Regions from separate parts of the Burkholderia savannae genome, predicted to be linked through region 2. Evidence: predicted binding sites of a transcription regulator. Region 2 holds the regulator's gene; each other region holds the start of a gene.
The links. The regulator HrcA, encoded in region 2, represses chaperone genes, less so after heat shock. The targets are predictions, from matches to a motif close to TTAGCACTCNNNNNNNNNGAGTGCTAA.

Region 1 (4,872 bases), 160 kb from region 2:
CGTGGCAGGTACGCTCGCGAACGCGATCGGCAGCAATCCGATCACGCCGATCACGACCGTCGTGAGCGGCCTGATTAACGCGCTGCCCGTCGCCAATCCGACGGGCGTGTTGACGGGCGCTGTCAACAACGTCGCGGGCACGCTCGCGCGAGCGGCGAACGGCAACCCGGTTACGGGCGCGGTCGCTGGCCTCGTGAGCGCGCTGCCCGTCAGCAATCCGGCTGGCGCGCTGACGAGCGCAGCGAACAACGCGGCAAGCGCGATCGCGACGGTCGCGGGCGGCAGTCCGGCTGCTGTGATCGGCGGCGCTGTCGGCGGCGGCGCGAGTGCGTTGACGGGAGCCCTGACGGGGGCGGCCGGCACGGGCGTCGCGACGGGCTCGCAACTCGGAAGCGTCGGCTCCGCCCTGATGGGTTCGGGCGCGAACTCGGCAGGGAAGGTCCTGACGTCGGGCGGCAACGCGTTCGGCAGCACGGCCGCCTCGACCGGCTCGCTGCTGTCGACGGGCGCCGCCGCCGCGAGCACGGTCGTCAACTCGGTGAGTTCGTCAGTCGGTGCGGTGGTGGGGTCGTTGCCGAACCTGACGGTCTCGTCGTCGAAGTCGACGGCACCCGCGTCGAGCCCGCTCGCTCCGGTCGCGTCGTCGATCGCGACGCTCGCCGGCGCGCTGCCGAAGTAATGGCGCGCGGCGCGTCCGGGCGATGCTGCGGGACGCGCCTTCGCTCTCCTTCCTATATATAGGGGGCAGCGGCAGGCGGTAACCGGCCGGAAGGTGGTTGGCTAGAAGGCGAGGCAAGGCGGCATGGCGAAGAGGCCATGCCGCCTTGTCGTTTCGGAGCGAGATGCGTCGCGAAGTGCCACGGGGCGGGGCGCGGCGGCGGTTCGTCGCCGGCATTGGCCGTGCTGGCCGCCAGATCCGCGACCTGCCGTCACGGCGAATCGGCTTGGCCGTAAGGATTTCGTATGCGATGATTTTGTGCTCCGCATCGACCGAGTCGGCGCGGCAGATGCGCCGTCGATCCGCTCGGGAAATCCACGATGCGGCGCGCGACGCGTCCCGTCGCATCACGCGATGTTTTTGCAAGTATTTGTTTTTGTTGTAATTTGTGTGCGGCGCGATGTCGCCGTGCAGCCGTTTTCCCGGCCTTCCCACCCGCCGGATCGTCCCCGAATCGCGCGCGATTCCACTTCTTGAATTTGTCAAAACCCGTCCATATAATTAGCACTCGCTGCACGAGAGTGCTAACAATTCCTGCCGGCCGGCGAGCCGTCCGGTAGTTTCCCTCAGCGTTCTTCAGTCTCAATCAAGAGAGGAGTGAGTATGAACCTTCGTCCGTTGCACGATCGCGTGATCGTCAAGCGCCTGGATCAGGAAACCAAGACCGCCTCGGGCATCGTCATTCCCGACGCAGCCGCTGAGAAGCCGGATCAGGGTGAAGTTCTGGCCATCGGCCCGGGCAAGCGCGATGACAAGGGCGCACCGATCGCTCTCGACGTAAAGGTCGGCGATCGTGTTCTGTTCGGCAAGTATGCTGGCCAAACCGTCAAGGTCGACGGCCAGGAACTGCTGGTGATGCGCGAAGAAGACATCATGGCCGTGGTCAACGCTCAGTAAGCGTTCACCAACGGATCACAATCTCAGAGATTTCAAGGAGTTAGAAGATGGCAGCTAAAGACGTCGTATTCGGCGATTCCGCCCGCGCGAAGATGGTCGAAGGCGTGAACATTCTCGCCAACGCAGTGAAGGTCACGCTGGGCCCGAAGGGCCGCAACGTCGTGCTCGAGCGCAGCTTCGGCGGCCCGACGGTCACCAAGGACGGCGTGTCGGTCGCGAAGGAAATCGAGCTGAAGGACAAGCTCCAGAACATGGGCGCGCAAATGGTCAAGGAAGTCGCTTCCAAGACCAGCGACAACGCCGGCGACGGCACGACGACGGCAACCGTCCTCGCGCAATCGATCGTTCGCGAAGGCATGAAGTACGTCGCATCGGGCATGAACCCGATGGACCTGAAGCGCGGCATCGACAAGGCTGTCGCGGCAGCGGTGGAAGAGCTGAAGAAGATCAGCAAGCCGTGCACGACGAACAAGGAAATCGCACAGGTCGGCTCGATCTCGGCGAACAGCGATTCGTCGATCGGCGATCGCATCGCTGAAGCGATGGACAAGGTCGGCAAGGAAGGCGTGATCACCGTCGAAGACGGCAAGTCGCTGGCTGACGAACTCGACGTCGTCGAAGGCATGCAATTCGACCGCGGCTACCTGTCGCCGTACTTCATCAACAACCCGGACAAGCAAGTCGCCGTCCTCGACAACCCGTTCGTGCTGCTGCACGACAAGAAGGTGTCGAACATCCGCGATCTGCTGCCGGTGCTCGAGCAAGTCGCGAAGGCAGGCCGTCCGCTGCTGATCATCGCTGAAGACGTCGAAGGCGAAGCGCTCGCGACGCTGGTCGTCAACAACATCCGCGGCATCCTGAAGACCGTTGCGGTCAAGGCGCCGGGCTTCGGCGATCGTCGCAAGGCGATGCTGGAAGACATCGCGATCCTGACCGGCGGTCAGGTCGTCGCGGAAGAAACCGGCCTCACGCTCGAGAAGGCGACGCTGGCCGAACTGGGCCAGGCGAAGCGCATCGAAGTGGGCAAGGAAAACACGACGATCATCGACGGCGCAGGCGAAGCCGTGAACATCGAAGCGCGCGTGAAGCAAATCCGCACGCAGATCGAAGAAGCGACGTCGGACTACGACCGTGAAAAGCTGCAAGAGCGCGTGGCGAAGCTGGCCGGCGGCGTGGCGGTGATCAAGGTCGGCGCTGCGACCGAAGTCGAAATGAAGGAAAAGAAGGCACGTGTCGAAGACGCGCTGCACGCAACCCGCGCTGCCGTTGAAGAAGGCATCGTCCCGGGCGGCGGCGTCGCGCTGATCCGCGCACGCACCGCGATCGCGGCTCTGACCGGCATCAACGCCGACCAGAACGCCGGCATCAAGATCGTGCTGCGCGCGATGGAAGAGCCGCTGCGCCAGATCGTCACGAACGGCGGCGAAGAAGCGAGCGTCGTGGTCGCGGCGGTTGCTGCCGGCCAAGGCAACTATGGCTACAACGCAGCGACGGGCGAGTACGGCGACCTGGTGGAAGCCGGCGTCGTCGATCCGACCAAGGTTACGCGCACCGCGCTGCAGAACGCGGCATCGGTCGCCGGCCTGCTGCTGACGACGGACGCAGCCGTCGCGGAACTGCCGAAGGAAGACGCTCCGATGCCGGGCGGCATGCCGGGCGGCATGGGCGGCATGGGCATGGACATGTAATTGGCCTGAGGCCGATTACATCGAAGGACGCGCGGCGACGCGCGTTCTCCCAAACGAAAACACCCGCAGCGATGCGGGTGTTTTCGTTTGGGGCGACGGTATCGGGCGACGGTATCGGGCGACGGTATCGGGCGACGGTATCGGGCGACGGTATCGGGCGACGGTATCGGGCGACGGTATCGGGCGACGGTATCGGGCGACGGTATCGGGCGACGGTATCGGGCGACGGTATCGGGCGACGGTATCGGGCGACGGTATCGGGCGACGGTATCGGGCGACGGTATCGGGCGACGGTGGCGGAGTTTGAGGTCCGAAGTCCGAGGGCTGGCGCCAACGATCCGGGGTTCGAGCTCCGAAGCTGGGGGAGGCGAAGCCAGAAGCTAAAAGCCCCCGCCGCTCGCCGGCACCGTCCGGATCTCCCGGGTGCCGCCAATGCCGCGCCCGGGCATCGCCACTTCAGTTCGCGCGCTTGCCGACCCCGGTCGGCGCGGGCGATTCGTCCTCATTGCTGCGCGCCCAGAAGAAGCGATCCGGCAGGTACGCGCCCATCCCGGGCCGAAACGCGTCGCGCGCCGCCTGATAGAGATACTCCTGCGCCTCGCGTACCGCCTCCGGCGGCTCCTGGCCGTTCGCGAGCAGCGCCGCGATCGCCGCGCCGAGCGTGTCGGTGATGCCCATCAGCCGATGCGGCGTGCGCTCCCACAAATCCTGCCGGATCTGGCCTTCCTCGCTGTACAGCGAATTGACGAGCCGGTGGGAGCCGGTCTCGGTCGCCAGGATGTATTCGCAGCCCTGGCTGAGCAGATGCGACAGCGCGGCGTCGAGATTCGGCGCTTCGGCGTCGCCGTCCGGCTGCGCGAGCGCGATGAGCGTCGCTTGATCGGCGACGAGGAGCGTCGTTTGCGGCGCGAGCAGATCGGCGATCGATTCGCGCAGGTCGTCGGCGGCTAGCACATGCTCGTCGTCGAGCGTGAAGTCCGGTGCGAGGACGAGCGGCACGCCGTCGTAATCGGCGACCACTTCCGCGATCGCGCTCACGACTTCCGCCCGCGTCGCCGCGCCGATCTTGAACGCGGCAACGGGCATGTCTTCGAGCAGCATGCGAGCCTGGGCGGCGACGGTGTCGGGATCGAGTCCGGTGACTTCGTCGCAGGCGGCGGAGTCGCGCACGGTGTAGCCCGTCAGCACGGACACGCCGTGGCAGCCCATGCTCGCGAGGGTCATCAGGTCGGCTTGCAGGCCGGAGCCGCCCGTCGGATCGGACAGGCCGAAAGTGAGGACGATCGGAGGGGTGTTGCTGGACATGGAAATGGAAAGAGGAAACGATGAAGCCGGTTGGCGGATGCACCAGCCAGGTGCGCCCGCGCAGTCAATTATGCGGCGGATTCCGTTCGTTCGAAGCGTTTTTTTATCGCGTCGCAGCGAGCAAACGTGTCTAGAGGCCGATTGCTAGGCAGTCCGGCGCCGACACGGTACCATCATGGCTCTTCAAATCAACGGACTTTCCTTTACGCGGCTTAAGATGGAATATAAAAGCTGGATGTGCCTGATCTGCGGCTGGATTTACGA
Region 2 (4,872 bases):
TGCCGCCTGCGCCGTCCTGTCCCTTCGCGACCTGGAAATGCTGGTCGCCGCGCGCCGCGACCTGCGGCAGGTGCGTGACGCACAGCACCTGCCGCATCTGCCCGAGCTGATGCAGCAGCCGCCCGACCACCTCGGCGACGCCGCCGCCGATGCCCGTGTCGACTTCGTCGAAGATGAGCGTCGGCGTCGGGCTCGCCGCGCTCGCGATCACCGCGAGCGCCAAGCTGATCCGCGCGAGCTCGCCGCCCGACGCGACCTTCGCGAGCGGCCGCAGCGGCACGCCCGCGTGGCCCGCGACGCGGAACTCGACCTGCTCGAGCCCGTGCGCGCCGCCTTCGGCGAGCGGCACGAGCGCGACCTCGAAGCTCCCGCCCGCCATCGACAACTCCTGCATGCCCGTCGTCACCGCCGCGCCGAGCGCCTTCGCGGCCTGCGCGCGCGCCTTCGACAGCTTCCTCGCGTCAGCGAGATACGCTTCCTTCGCCTTGTCGGCGATCGCCTGCAGCGCGCTCAGATCGGCGGCGGCGTCGAGCTCGGCGAGCTGCGCGCGGCGCGCTTCGTGCTCGTCGTGCAGCGTCTCGGGCGGCAGCCGGAACTTGCGCGCGGTCGAGTGCAGCGCGTCGAGCCGCGTTTCGACCTGCGCGAGCCGATCCGGATCGAGGTCGAGCCGCTGCGCATAGTGCGACAGCGAGTACGACGCCTCCTGCAACTGGATCTCGGCCGGCTCGAGCGACGCGAGCGCGTCGTTGAGCGCGGGATCGTACTCGGCGAGGCTTCTGAGCTTCGATACGATCGCGCCCAGTTGCGTGAGCATCGCGTCGTCCGATTCGGAGATCGCGTCGAGCGCGCCCTGCACGCCGTCGATCAGGTTCGCCGAATGCGTGAGGCGCTTGTGTTCGGCGCTGATCTCGGCCCATTCGCCCGGCTGCGGCGCGAGCTTGTCGAGCTCGGCGAGCTGCCACGCGAGCTTTTCGCGCTCGAGCTGGCGCTCGCGCTCGTGCGCTTGCGCGGCGTCGATCGCCTGCGTCGCGTCGTGCCACGCGCGGTAGCCGCGCGCGACCGCGCCTGCGTCGGCGACGAGCCCCGAGTGCGTGTCGAACAGCTCGCGCTGCGCGTCGGCGCGCATCAGCAACTGATGCGCGTGCTGGCCGTGTATGTCGACGAGCATCTCGCCCACTTCGCGCAGCTGCGCGAGCGTCGCGCTCGTGCCGTTGATGAACGCGCGCGAGCGGCCGCCCGCGTCGACGACGCGCCGCAGCATTACCGTGTCGTCGGCGTCGAACGCGTGCTCGTCGAGCCAGCGCACGACGCGGTCGTGCGGCGTGAATTCGGCGCTGATGTCGGCGCGGCTGCTGCCGGTGCGCACGACGCTCGCGTCGGCGCGCTCGCCGAGCGCGAGCGCGAGCGCGTCGATCAGGATCGATTTGCCGGCGCCCGTTTCGCCTGAGAAAACTGTGAAGCCGCTGTCGAATTCGAGATCGAGCGCGGCGACGATGACGAAGTCGCGGATCGAGAGGTGGCGGAGCATGGGTGTCGTCGGAGGATGGCGTCAGGACTTATGCGTCGTCGTCTTCTTCTTCGCTCGACGGGTGTTCGTTCCAGTGCAGCTTCTTGCGCAGCGTCGCGTAGTAGCTGTAGCCGACGGGATGCAGGAACGGCACCGTGTGCTTCGAGCGGCGCACCTCGATCGTGTCGTTCAGCTCGAGTGCGGTGAACGATTGCATGTCGAAGTTCACGTTCACGTCGCGCCCGCCGATGATCTGGATCGCGATCTTCGAATCGTCCGGCAGCACGATCGGCCGGTTCGACAGCGCGTGCGGCGCGATCGGCACCAGTACGATCCCCTGCAGCTGCGGATGCAGGATCGGCCCCTGCGACGACAGCGCGTATGCGGTCGAGCCCGTCGGCGTCGCGACGATGAGGCCGTCCGAGCGCTGGTTGTACATGAACCGGCCGTCGACCGACACGCGCAGCTCGGCCATGCCGGAGAAGCCGCTGCGGTTGACGACGACGTCGTTGAACGCGAGCGCGTGGTAGATCGGCTCACCGCTGCGCACGATCCTCGACTCGAGCAGCGTGCGTTCCTCGCGCTCGTAGCTGCCCGCGAGCATCATCGGCACGACTTCCTGCATGTCGGACGCCGGGATGTCGGTGATGAAGCCGAGCCGGCCGTGGTTGATGCCGATGAGCGGCGTCTTGTACGGCGCGAGCTGGCGGCCGATGCCGAGCATCGTGCCGTCGCCGCCCAGCACGACCGCGACGTCGGCGCGCGCGCCGATCTCGGCGGGCGTGAGCGCCGGGTAGCCCGCGCTGCCGATCGCCTGCGCCGTGTCCGCCTCGAACACGACTTCGAAGCCGCGCTTCGCGATGCACGCGGCCAGCGACACGAGCGGCTCGGCGATGCCGGGCGTGTTGCTGCGTCCGACGAGCGCGACGGTATGGAATTGGTGGCCGATTTTCATGCCGGCATTACACCATAGCTCGATGACGAAAAGAACCGCTCGCCGGCCCGGGGGGCGGCAAAACGGGCCAAGGGCGGTCGCAAGCCGGTCGCAAGCGGGTGCAAGCGGGTGCAAGCGGGGCAAGCGGGGCAAGCGGGGCAAGCGGGCGGCGCGCACGGGATGCTCGCGGGCGCCGCCCGGTTGCGCTAAAATTTTCCGTCATGCTAGATCCACGCGCACGAACCCTCCTCAAGACCCTGATCGAGCGGTATATCGCCGACGGTCAGCCGGTCGGATCGCGCACGTTGTCTCGTTATTCCGGGCTCGAGCTGAGCCCGGCGACGATCCGCAACGTGATGTCCGACCTGGAGGAGCTCGGCCTCGTGTCGAGCCCTCACACGTCGGCGGGGCGCGTGCCGACGCCGCGCGGCTATCGCCTGTTCGTCGACACGATGCTGACCGTCGAGTCGCCGATCGATGCCGACGCCGTCACGCGGCTCGTGCAGACCACGCTGCAGGCGGGCGAGCCGCAGCAGAAGGTCGTCGCGGCCGCGGCGAGCGTGTTGTCGAACCTGTCGCAGTTCGCGGGCGTCGTGCTGACGCCGCGCCGCAGCCACGTGTTCAAGCAGATCGAATTCCTGCGCCTGTCGGACAAGCGGATACTCCTCATCATCGTGACGCCCGAAGGCGACGTGCAGAACCGCATGATCGCGACGCAGCGCGACTACACGCCCGCGCAGCTCACCGAGGCGTCGAACTACATCAACGCGCACTTCGCCGGCCTGTCGTTCGACGAGGTGCGCCGCCGGCTGCGCGAGGAAATCGACGAGCTGCGCGGCGACATGACGGCGCTGATGCACGCGGCCGTCACGGCGAGCACCGAGGAGGCCGACGACGAGGAAACCGTGCTGATTTCCGGCGAGCGCAACCTGCTCGAAGTGGCGGATCTGTCGTCCGACATGGCGCGGCTGCGCAAGCTGTTCGACGTATTCGACCAGAAGACGAGCCTGCTGCAACTGCTCGACGTGTCGAGCCACGCGCAGGGCGTGCAGATCTTCATCGGCGGCGAATCGACGCTCGTGCCGATCGACGAGATGAGCGTCGTGACGGCGCCGTACGAGGTCAACGGCAAGATCGTCGGCACGCTCGGCGTGATCGGCCCGACGCGGATGGCCTACAACCGCGTGATTCCGATCGTCGACATCACCGCGCGCCTCCTGTCGATGACGCTCAGCCAGCAGTAACCGGTTCCGTCCGCGTTTCATCGCCGTTTCATCATACTTTTTCGGCATCCGACGCCGTTTTCCCCTCGCTCGAATCCGTCACCGCCATCGTGCCGGCGCGCCGCTCGCCGTGCAATCGGCCGGACGGCCGACTGGTGGCCCCGGGCCGCCCCGCTATAATGAGTGTCGTTCGATTCGGTGCCCAGGCACGCTCTTTCCATGCGTTTTGACCTCGAACCGCCGTCGCACGCGTCGGCCGCCCACCGCGTCGCCGTGCTGCTCGTCAATCTCGGCACGCCCGACGAGCCGACGCCGCGCGCGGTGCGCCGCTATCTCGCGCAATTCCTGTCCGATCCGCGGGTCGTCGAGATCCCGCAGCTCGTCTGGCAGGCTCTCCTGCGCACGCTGATCCTGCCGCTGCGCAGCCGCGCGTCCGCGAAGAAGTACGCGGCCGTCTGGCTGTCCGAAGGCTCGCCGCTGCGCGTGCATACGGAGCGCCAGGTCGAGAGCGTGCGGCCGCTCTTCGCGGCGAACGGCTACCGGGTGATCGTCGAGTACGCGATGCGCTACGGCACGCCGAGCATCGCCGACGTGCTCGCGCAGCTCAAGCGCGCGGGCGCCGAGCGCGTGCTGCTGCTGCCGATGTACCCGCAATATTCGGCGTCGACGACGGCCACCGCGTTTGACGCGGCGTTCGCCGCGCTCGGCCGGATGCGCAACCAGCCCGAGATTCGCACCGTGCGCCACTACGCCGACCATCCGGCCTACATTCACGCGCTTGCCGAGCAGGTTCGCCACTATTGGGCGGTGCACGGCCGGCCCGCGTTCGATTCGGGCGACAAGCTCGTGCTGAGCTTTCACGGCGTGCCGAAGCGCACGCTCGATCTCGGCGATCCGTACCACGATCAATGCCAGCAGACGGCCGCGCTGCTGATGTCCGCGCTCGGCCTGACGACGTTCGAGTGCCGGGTCACGTTCCAGTCGCGCTTCGGCAAGGCCGAGTGGCTGCAGCCCTATACCGCGCCGACGCTCAGGGAGCTGGGCGCGGCGGGCGTGCGCCGCACGGACGTGTTCTGCCCGGGCTTCACCGCCGACTGCCTCGAGACGATCGAGGAAATCGGGATCGAGGGGCGCGGCGAGTTCCTGCACGGCGGCGGCAAGGAGTTTCACCGGATTCCGTGCCTGAATGCGTCGCGCGCATGGATCTC
Region 3 (4,872 bases), on a different replicon from region 2:
CGGTCTCGGCGGCGTGAACCTGATCGGCGCGGACGTCGTCGAAGTCGCGCCCGCGTACGATCAGAGCGAAATCACCGCGATCGCGGCCGCGCATGTCGCGTGCGATCTGCTGTGTCTGTGGCGGCAGCGCAAGGTCGGCGCGCGTTGACGCGATCACGCGGCGATCGGCGGGCGGAGCGGCTGGACGGCGGCTCGACGGGAGGTGCTCCCGGAAGTGTTCGCCGTCCAGGCCATGGCGCTCCGGCCGCTAGACCCGCCGCCAATGCATTGCCCGCAGAACGTGCCGCGATTCCCGCAATTGCTGCGTTCATTCTCGACTATGCGTCGCCTCGATCCGCGTCGGCGGGGATTTCGACGGGTGTACGGCGGATTGAAGCTCGACAGGTGGTGGGAGGCGTCATCAATAAGCAGGTCGAGCTCGCAGAAACGCCTTCGGGCATGAGCTCCCCGATCGCCCGGCAGACATGCGATGCGCGTGCGCTTCATTGCATGCGGAAGGTGGATTTCAGTCCATTTCAGGCGGATATGCGTCCATTATCCAAACAACCGGACGCATTGGCGTTGACGCGGAGATAACGCGGTCTATATCGTACAGAGGCCTTGCAAATCGGCATCGCAGGTAGAAAGGAGGCAGTCGGCTCCGATCGTCGTGCAAACGGTTTGCGGTCACGAAGTCGTTTTGATCGCGCATATCTCGCGACGAGGACAACATGAAAATGAATATCGTCACGCGTACGCTCGCGATGTCGCCGCTGATGCTGGCGGCGGCTTGCAGTCAGATGCCCTTTGGCGGTACGGACACCGCCAAGTACGGGACCGCCTATATCAAGGAACATCTTGTCACCGGTGTCACGACGCAGGAGCAGGTGCGGACGCTGTACGGCAATCCGGATCGCAAGATGATGTACAGCGATGGAGGGGAGAGCTGGGATTACGATTTCAACCCCGGTGATAATCAGGTCAGCCATGCCGTCGATTATCTGTGGGGTTCGATCCCGAAGCCCGGAACGAGTGGCGTGACGGGCAATGCAGTCGGCACCGCGAACCAGGGCGTGTTCGACAAGATTTATTCCAGGGATGCACGGAAGTCGTTGTCGGTCACCTTCAAGAAGGGGGTCGTTTCAAATTACTATATTTCCGGAAAATAGCATCGCGGCCTTGCGCCCGGCATACGTCGCAGAGCGGGTATGACTCGCCGTCCCTTGCGTGTGCCACGAATGAAATTCGCGCAAAAGCGCATCACGCCGTTTCCGCGGCGGACCTTGTTCGTCGAAGAACGGGACGGGGCCACGCGGGCGCCGTCGTCACGGCGATTCGAAGCTGGTGTGCGTTCTTCGCATCGCTTACACTCATTCGCGTTGCCGATAGGCCGATGAGCCGGAGATTCCCGGCCATGTTCGGAATATCGCCCTTTGCCCGGCCGGCAAAGGCGCTGGCCGATTCACGCGGATCGGGGGCCACTTGGACAAAGCACCCGGCATCGGTATTTACCGCTGCACGACGCTGGAGATTCCGGCGCGTGACAGATTCGACGCGTGGGCGGCAGGCGGCAGCTGCCAGTATTCGATCGTCGACAGCGCCGGCGTGCCGTTCGATTGGGAATCGAGCGGCGCCACGGTGGGGCCGCTGTCGATCGGCTGGCATACCTGGTTGCATCCGTCGCGGCGAGCCGTGATCAAGGCCGATAGATCCTCTCGCCAGATTGCCGCGCGCGGGCTGGATCTTTACCAGTTCACGATTCATCTCGATGCCGGGTTCGTTTGGCTAAGCGGACCGGAACCATCGTTCAAGCAACGCAATGAACTGTACGTGATCGACGCAACCCAGCCGTTCGAATCGGAGATCACGACGGGCAACGTCGTTTGGATGGCGATACCCCGATCGTTGCTGCCGGTAACGGCCGAATGGCTGCACGGGAAATCGCTGAAGCAGGGAGTCGGTCAACTGCTCGCCGATCACCTGCGTTCGCTGGTCGCGAACCTGCCGCGTTTGAACGCCGACGACATCGGTCCCGTCGTCCAGGCGGCGCTGCATCTCGCAAGCGCTTGCGCGGCGCGCAGCCCGGATCTGTTCGAGCAGGCCAACGCGGCCATCGAAAGCGCGTTGCAGCAACGCGTGAAAAACTACATCGATGCGAACCTGTCGAGCCTCGAGCTGACGCCTGATCTGATCTGCAAGCAGGTCGGTCTTTCGCGATCGAAGCTCTATCAGTTGTTCGAGCCGCATGGTGGCGTGATGCGGCAGATACAGCGCAAGCGTCTCGAATCGGCCTATCGCAAGCTCGCCGATCCGGCGTACGTCCGGGAGTCGATCGCGACGATCGCATGGCGCCACGGCTTTCGCGACGAAAAATATTTCAGCCGGATCTTCAAGGCCGAATTCGGTCATACGCCGAGCGAGACGCTGGAGCGGGCCGGGCAACGGCTGCATCGGTGACGCCGCGCTGCCGGCGCGGGCCGGCGGCGGCGCCGCTGCGAAATGAAACAGGGCCGATCGCTGTGCGATCCCGGCCGCCGATCCGGCCTGCCGCCGCTAATGCCATCCATCGATAAGTTTTTGCGAATCCGTTATTGGAGCGATCGGCGACACGTTTCTATACTCGGGTTCCGGTTGGCACTCATTGAACTCGAGTGCGAGAACTTCGATAAAGGAAACGTGAGAATGAGCCTACGTCCGCTACACGATCGCGTCATCGTCAAGCGACTCGATCAGGAAACCAAGACCGCGTCGGGCATCGTGATTCCCGACAGCGCGGCCGAAAAGCCCGACCAGGGCGAGATCCTCGCGGTCGGCCCCGGCCGGCGCGACGCCGACGGCAAGCGCATCGAGCCCGACGTGAAGGTCGGCGAGCGCGTGCTGTTCGGCAAGTACGCGGGGCAGCCCGTGAAGGTCGACGGCAACGAATTGCTGGTGCTGCGCGAAGAAGAGATCGTCGCAGTCGTCCATTCCTGAGCGGGGAGCATCGAATCATGGCAGCGAAAGAAATCATTTTTCACGACGGCGCGCGCACGAGGCTCGTCGAAGGCGTCAATCTGCTCGCGAACGCGGTGAAAGTCACGCTCGGCCCGAAAGGCCGCAACGTCGTGCTCGAGCGCAGCTTCGGCGCACCCGTCGTCACGAAGGACGGCGTATCGGTTGCGAAGGAGATCGAGCTCGCCGACAAGGTGCAGAACATCGGCGCGCAGCTCGTGAAGGAAGTCGCGTCGAAGACGAGCGACGCGGCGGGCGACGGCACGACGACGGCCACCGTGCTCGCGCAGGCGATCGTTCGCGAAGGGCAAAAGTACGTCGCGGCGGGCCTGAATCCGCTCGATCTGAAGCGCGGCATCGACAAGGCCGTTGCCGCCGCGGTCGAGGAGCTGAAGAAGATCAGCAAGCCGACGACGACGAGCAAGGAAATCGCGCAGGTCGCGACGATCTCGGCGAACGGCGAGGAATCGATCGGCCAGCGCATCGCCGAGGCGATCGACCGCGTCGGCAAGGAGGGCGTGATCACCGTCGAGGACGGCAAGTCGCTCGCCGACGAGCTCGACGTCGTCGAAGGGCTGCAGTTCGATCGCGGCTACCTGTCGCCGTACTTCATCAACAATCCCGACCGCCAGCTCGCGGTGCTCGACGAGCCGTTCATCCTGCTGCACGACAAGAAGATCTCGAACATCCGCGATCTGCTGCCGGTGCTCGAGCAGGTCGCGAAGGCGGGCCGGCCGCTTCTCATCGTCGCCGAGGATATCGAGGGCGAGGCGCTCGCGACGCTCGTCGTCAACAACATCCGCGGCATCCTGAAGACCGTCGCGGTGAAGGCGCCCGGCTTCGGCGATCGCCGCAAGGCGCTGCTCGAGGACATCGCGATCCTGACGGGCGGCCAGGTGATCGCCGAGGAAACCGGCCTCACGCTCGAAAAGGCGACGCTGCAGGAGCTCGGCCGCGCGAAGCGCATCGAGGTGGGCAAGGAAAACACGACGCTCATCGACGGCGCGGGCGAGAAGGCGAACATCGAGGCGCGCGTGAAGCAGATTCGCGCGCAGATCGCCGATGCGACGTCCGACTACGATCGCGAGAAGCTGCAGGAGCGCGTCGCGAAGCTCGCGGGCGGCGTCGCGGTGATCAAGGTCGGCGGCGCGACCGAAATCGAAGTGAAGGAGAAGAAGGACCGCGTCGACGACGCGCTGCATGCGACGCGCGCGGCCGTGGAGGAAGGCATCGTGCCGGGCGGCGGCGTCGCGCTGATTCGCGTGAAGCAGGCGATCGCGGACCTCGCGGCCGCGAACGCCGATCAGAAGGCCGGCATCAGCATCGTGTTGCGCGCGCTCGAGGAGCCGTTGCGCCAGATCGTCGCGAACGCGGGCGAGGAGGCGAGCGTCGTCGTCGCGACGGTCGCGGCCGGCAAGGGCAACTACGGCTACAACGCGGCGACCGGCGAATACGGCGATCTCGTCGAATCGGGCGTGCTCGATCCGACGAAGGTCACGCGCACCGCGCTGCAAAACGCGGCGTCGGTCGCGGGCCTGCTGCTCACGACCGATGCGACCGTCCACGAAGCGCCGAAGGATGCGCCGCCCGCCGCGCCGGCCGGCGTGCCGGGCGCGGGCGGTCCGGGCTTCGACTTCTGAGCGAATCGCGCGACGCGCGACGCGCGAGGTGCGCGGCTCGACGGGCCGCGTGCCTCGGCGGCGCGTGCGGCGCGCGCCCGGTGCGACGCGATGCCGCAATCCTTCGCGCGTGACGTCGAACGCGAAGCGGAGCACGCGACGCATGAAGCGAAACATGGTCGACCGAACCGAGCGCTCGCCACGCGACAGGCGTCGAACCGACTGTTCGACGCCTGTCGCATCGCGTTTATTTCTCGCGCTCATAAGCGTCCGACAAAACGTT
Region 4 (4,872 bases), 1.3 Mb from region 2:
GTACTTGAACATCAGCGTGATCTCGATGATGAAGAGCGCCGTGTAGAACACGATGAAGCCCGCGAGGCTCAGGTACAGATCGGTTGCGGTGAGGCTCGACGCGGACAGGTGCGTCGGCAGGATGCCCGCGATCGTCCACGGCTGGCGGCCCACTTCGGCGACGACCCAGCCGAACTCGGCGGCGAGCCACGGCAGCGGAATCGCCCACACCGCGTAGCGCAGGAACCAGCGGCGGTTGTCCTGCAGCAGCTCGCGGCGCGCGCAGAACCAGAACGCGGCGATGAAGGTCGCGAGGAACAGGAAGCCGAGGAACACCATGATCCGGAACGAGAAGAACACGGGCGCCACGGGCGGAATCGTCTGCTTGGCCGCGGCCTTGATCTGCTCGGGCGTCGCGTCGGTCACGTTCGGCGTGAACTGCTTGAGCATCAGGCCATAGCCGAGATATTGCTTGTGCTGGTCGAAGGTCGACTTCGTCTCGGCGCTCGTGTCGCCCGCCTTCAGCTTCTGCAGCGCGCCGTACGCGATCATCCCGCTCTGGATGTGCTCTTCGCTGCGCTTGGCGAGCTCGCGCAGGCCGATCACCGGCTCGTCGATCGAACGCGTCGCGATGAGGCCGAGCGCATACGGGATCTTGATCGCGTAGTCGGTGCGCTCCTCGGCCTGGTTCGGCAGGCCGATCAGCGTGAACGACGCGGGCGCCGGCTGCGTTTCCCATTCGGATTCGATCGCGGCGAGCTTGATCTTCTGCACTTCGCCCGTCGTGTAGCCGGATTCGTCGCCGAGCACGATCACGCACAGCGTCGACGCGAGGCCGAAGCCCGCGGCGACCGCGAACGAGCGCAGCGCGAAGTCGGTGTCGCGCTTCTTCAGCAGATACCACGCGGACACGCCGAGCACGAACATCGCGGCCGTCACGTAGCCGGCCGACACCGTGTGCACGAACTTCACCTGCGCCACCGGGTTGAAGATCACGTCGAAGAGGTTCGACAGCTCCATGCGCATCGTCTGGTAGTTGAATTCGGCGCCGACCGGGTTGTTCATCCAGCCGTTGGCGACGAGAATCCACAGCGCGGACAGGTTCGAGCCGAGCGCGACGAGGAACGTGACGATCAGGTGCTGGACCTTCGACAGGCGGTTCCAGCCGAAGAAGAACAGGCCGACGAACGTCGATTCGAGGAAGAACGCCATCAGCCCTTCGACGGCGAGCGGCACGCCGAAGATGTCGCCGACGTAGTGCGAGTAGTACGACCAGTTCGTGCCGAACTGGAATTCGAGCGTGATCCCCGTCGTCACGCCCATCGCGAAGTTGATCCCGAAGAGCTTGCCCCAGAACTGCGTCATGTCCTTGTAGACCTGCTTGCCGGTCATCACGTAGACGGACTCCATGATGACGAGCAGCCAGGACATGCCGAGCGTGAGCGGGACGAAGAGGAAATGGTAGAGCGCTGTGATGCCGAACTGCAGACGCGACAGATCGACGACTTCGCTACTTATCATGGCGGTCTCCCTGAGTGGGTGCGTATGGCGTCGCCGACAGCAGCTTTGCTGCGACGACGGCAGGCGGCAACGACATGTGCTCGGCCTGCGGATGGTTGAAGAATGCGTACTTGAGCGCGACGAGCAGGATCAGCTTGAAGAGCAGCACGATCGAGAGGTCGCGCGCGAGGGTCGGGCCACGGGCCCAGGCGGCGACCCGAGCGCGCCAGCCCGCCCGAGGGGCGGGCGGCGTGTCGTGGGGCGACGCCTTTTTGTTGACGAGAGTCAAAGCCATGATGTCCGGGATAACGCGGTTGGCGCAAAACTGGCCGGTCTCGTGACGCGTTTCGCATACGCGCTGCATCTGTTGGCCGGTCCTCCCAATTGTAGGAGGCGTCCCGGAAAACCCTTAGTGCCGCGCTGCGGCACTCCGTCGCGAAGCGATCGCAGAAACTTGAGCTGGCTCAAGATCTGCGCGAATCGCGATGCGCCGGATGAAATTTTTCATAATGTTGGTCAAGCATGCGCGCGTCGCGCACGGTTTCGCGGCACACAAAAAAGCCCGCTGTCGTCGGACAGCGGGCTTTTTCGTTTCGGCGCGGCCGCGGCGGGCCGGATGTTCGGGTTTGAGCGCGCTTACGCGTACGCGGCGAGCGCCGTGCGCATCTTCTTCATCGCGCTCGCTTCGATCTGGCGGATGCGCTCCGCCGATACGCCGAATTCGGCGGCGAGGTCGTGCAGCGTCGAGCCGCCCGAGCCGTCGTCGTCGACGTTCAGCCAGCGCGCCTCGATGATCCGGCGGCTGCGCGCGTCGAGCGATTCGAGCGCGCGCGCGATGCCGTCCGTCTGCAGCATGTCGCGCTGACGCGCGGCGAGCACGGCGGTCGGCTCGTTGTGCGAATCGGCGAGATAGGCGATCGGCGCGTACGACTCCTCGCCGTCGTCGATCTGGCCCTCGAGCGCGACGTCGCCGCCCGACAGGCGGGTTTCCATCTCGGCTACTTCCTCGCGCTTGACGTTCAGCTCCTGCGCGAGGCCGTCGATTTCCTCCGGCGTGAACGCCTGCGTGCCCTTCTTGTGGCTGCGCAGGTTGAAGAACAGCTTGCGCTGCGCCTTCGTCGTCGCGACCTTCACCGTGCGCCAGTTGCGCAGGATGTATTCGTGAATCTCGGCCTTGATCCAGTGGATCGCGTACGACACGAGGCGCACGTTCTGGGCGGGATCGAAACGCTTGACCGCCTTCATCAGGCCGATGTTGCCTTCCTGGATCAGGTCGCCGTGCGGCAGGCCGTAGCCGAGATAGTTGCGCGCGATCGACACGACGAGCCGCAGGTGCGACAGCACGAGCCGGCGCGCGGCGTCGAGGTTGTTGTCCTCGTGGTATTCGGTCGCGTACTGACGCTCTTCCTCCGCCGTCAGCAGCGGAATCCGGTTCACGGCCTGAATATAGGCGTCGATGTTGCCCAGCTGGCCGGGCAGCATCGAGTGGGATGCGAGCGCCAGCGAGCCTGCCGATGCGGCCTTAGCGGACGCCGGGCGCAAAGTGTTCGGAAGGGTCAATGCGTTGCTCACGTAGAAAACTCCTTTGGAATCAGGGACGAGCCCCATTGCCGGGGCGATTCCTCGATGAATCTTAGCACTCCATCTAGCGGAGTGCTAATCCTTAGAAGGAACAGGGTCGTCGGAGTTCCCGAATTGCTATCGCTTTTGAGGGGGCGATAGCTCTTTCTGCGGCACTGCCCGCGCCCGCTGTCCGTAAGTGTTTGTTTTACGGGCATTTCAGGTAAAGGTTCCTGATTCTTGTCAATTCGGCAGAAAACCATTTCGTCAGACGGTGCCGATCGAAAAAGTCCTTTACCATAAGATGCTGTTCTCTCGAGCCCCAGCGTGTGAATTGCGGCGAGGCTCTATTCAACCAGAGAAGTTGGAGAAAGAGATGAACGATAAGAACGGCGGTCGGGCGGGGCGGATCATCGTGCAGATCGCAGTGGCAACGGCGCTCGCCGGCGGTTCCGGGGCCGCCTTCGCGGATCGCTGGGGATTGCAGCTCGGCGGCGGCGTCGCCGATCACGACATGAAGAAGGGCGACATCGGCGTGGTCTGGGACCCGAACTGGACCTGGTGGGAAATCGGCGGCTGGCACTTCGCGTTCGTCGCCGAGGGGCACGTGTCTTACTGGCGCTATACCGGCGATCACGCGATCAACGACAGCGTCTGGGAAGTCGGCGCGACGCCGATCATACGATTCATCAAGAGCGCGGGCTACGTGCGGCCGTTCGTCGAGGTGGGCGCCGGCGTGCGCTTCCTGTCGCATCCGACGATCTCCCAGAACTATTCGATGTCGACGTCGTTCCAGTTCGCCGACATGGTCGGCATCGGCGCGCAATTCGGCAATCGTCAGCAGTATCAAGCGGGTGTCCGTTTACAGCACGTGTCGAACGCGGGTATCAAAGACCCGAATCCTGGTATAAATTTCAGCCAGCTCTACGTGCAATACAACTTCTGATCGGCGCGCCGGACGCGCGCATGCAGTCGAGGAGCATGGCGATGGCGGCAAAGGTGATCGATGCGATTCGCGCGCTCGAGCGCGACCGGTTTCGTGCGATGGTCGACGGCGACGGCGAGGCGCTCGACGCATTGCTGTCCGACAACGTCTATTACGTGCACACCAACGGCAAACGCGAGACCAAGCAGCAGTTCATCGACGCGATCACGGCAGGGCGCCGTCGCTATCGGCAGATCGAGATCCAGTCGCAGGAAGTGCTGCCCGTCGGCGATGCCACGTGCGTCGTCGCGGGGCGCGCGCTGATCGAGATGGAGACGAACAACGGCGGCCTCGTGTTCCCGATCGCCTACACCGCGATTCAGACGCAGGAAAGCGGCCGCTGGCGGCTGCTCGCATGGCAGGCGACGCGCTGCGCGACCGAGGGCTAAGGCCCCGTTTATTGCCGTTTCTTCGCCCCGCTATCGGCGTGAACGGGCCATGGGCGCGAAGCACGCGTTCGTCCGCCAGCCCGCACGCAACTGCCGCCTGCAATCGCCGCCTGCTTTTGCGCCTCTTTCCTGGTCCTTTCTCGACCGTTTTTCTCAGCCGTTTTTCTCAGCCGTCGTTCTCGGCCGTTCTTCCGGCCCCTCGTCGGGGCCCTTCGTCGCCGTGCGGTTTCGTGAGCCGCCCGGCGTGCGCCGGCGCGCCGCGGATCGCGCGTCGCACCGGTTGTCGCGCGGCGGCGTGCGCCGCGCGAGGTTCGTCCGCCTGTCGTCCGCCTGTCGTTCGCCCGCCGTTGCGCGCGGCGTCAGGCGGCCGCGCGCCGCTCGTCGCAGCTCCACGCCGAGCGGTTGATCGCGCTCGCGACCGCATCCGTCGCGGCCGCGACCGGATCGCGATGCACGCCG

Region 1: a site for HrcA is predicted at 1,220-1,246, ahead of groES (co-chaperone GroES). Genes of this name have one in related genera too.
Region 3: a site for HrcA is predicted at 2,611-2,637, ahead of WS78_RS27600 (co-chaperone GroES). Genes of this name have one in related genera too.
Region 4: a site for HrcA is predicted at 3,113-3,139, ahead of rpoH (RNA polymerase sigma factor RpoH). Genes of this name have one in related genera too.

The regions. Positions count from the first base shown of each region.
Region 1 is NZ_CP013417.1:730,060-734,931, forward strand. It holds gene WS78_RS03680 (hypothetical protein) at 1-679, shown strand, start outside; gene groES (co-chaperone GroES) at 1,322-1,615, shown strand; gene groL (chaperonin GroEL) at 1,663-3,303, shown strand; gene WS78_RS03695 (hydroxymethylpyrimidine/phosphomethylpyrimidine kinase) at 3,760-4,608, opposite strand; gene WS78_RS03700 (rubredoxin) at 4,826-4,872, shown strand, end outside.
Region 2 is NZ_CP013417.1:571,164-576,035, forward strand. It holds gene recN (DNA repair protein RecN) at 1-1,528, opposite strand, end outside; gene WS78_RS02975 (NAD kinase) at 1,557-2,462, opposite strand; gene hrcA (heat-inducible transcriptional repressor HrcA) at 2,663-3,685, shown strand; gene hemH (ferrochelatase) at 3,884-4,872, shown strand, end outside.
Region 3 is NZ_CP013418.1:1,468,223-1,473,094, reverse strand. It holds gene speB (agmatinase) at 1-148, shown strand, start outside; gene WS78_RS27610 (hypothetical protein) at 711-1,148, shown strand; gene WS78_RS27605 (helix-turn-helix domain-containing protein) at 1,462-2,436, shown strand; gene WS78_RS27600 (co-chaperone GroES) at 2,662-2,952, shown strand; gene groL (chaperonin GroEL) at 2,970-4,610, shown strand.
Region 4 is NZ_CP013417.1:3,469,381-3,474,252, reverse strand. It holds gene WS78_RS17050 (cytochrome ubiquinol oxidase subunit I) at 1-1,500, opposite strand, end outside; gene cydP (cytochrome oxidase putative small subunit CydP) at 1,490-1,774, opposite strand; gene rpoH (RNA polymerase sigma factor RpoH) at 2,116-3,051, opposite strand; gene WS78_RS17030 (acyloxyacyl hydrolase) at 3,416-3,985, shown strand; gene WS78_RS17025 (nuclear transport factor 2 family protein) at 4,027-4,413, shown strand; gene leuA (2-isopropylmalate synthase) at 4,773-4,872, opposite strand, start outside.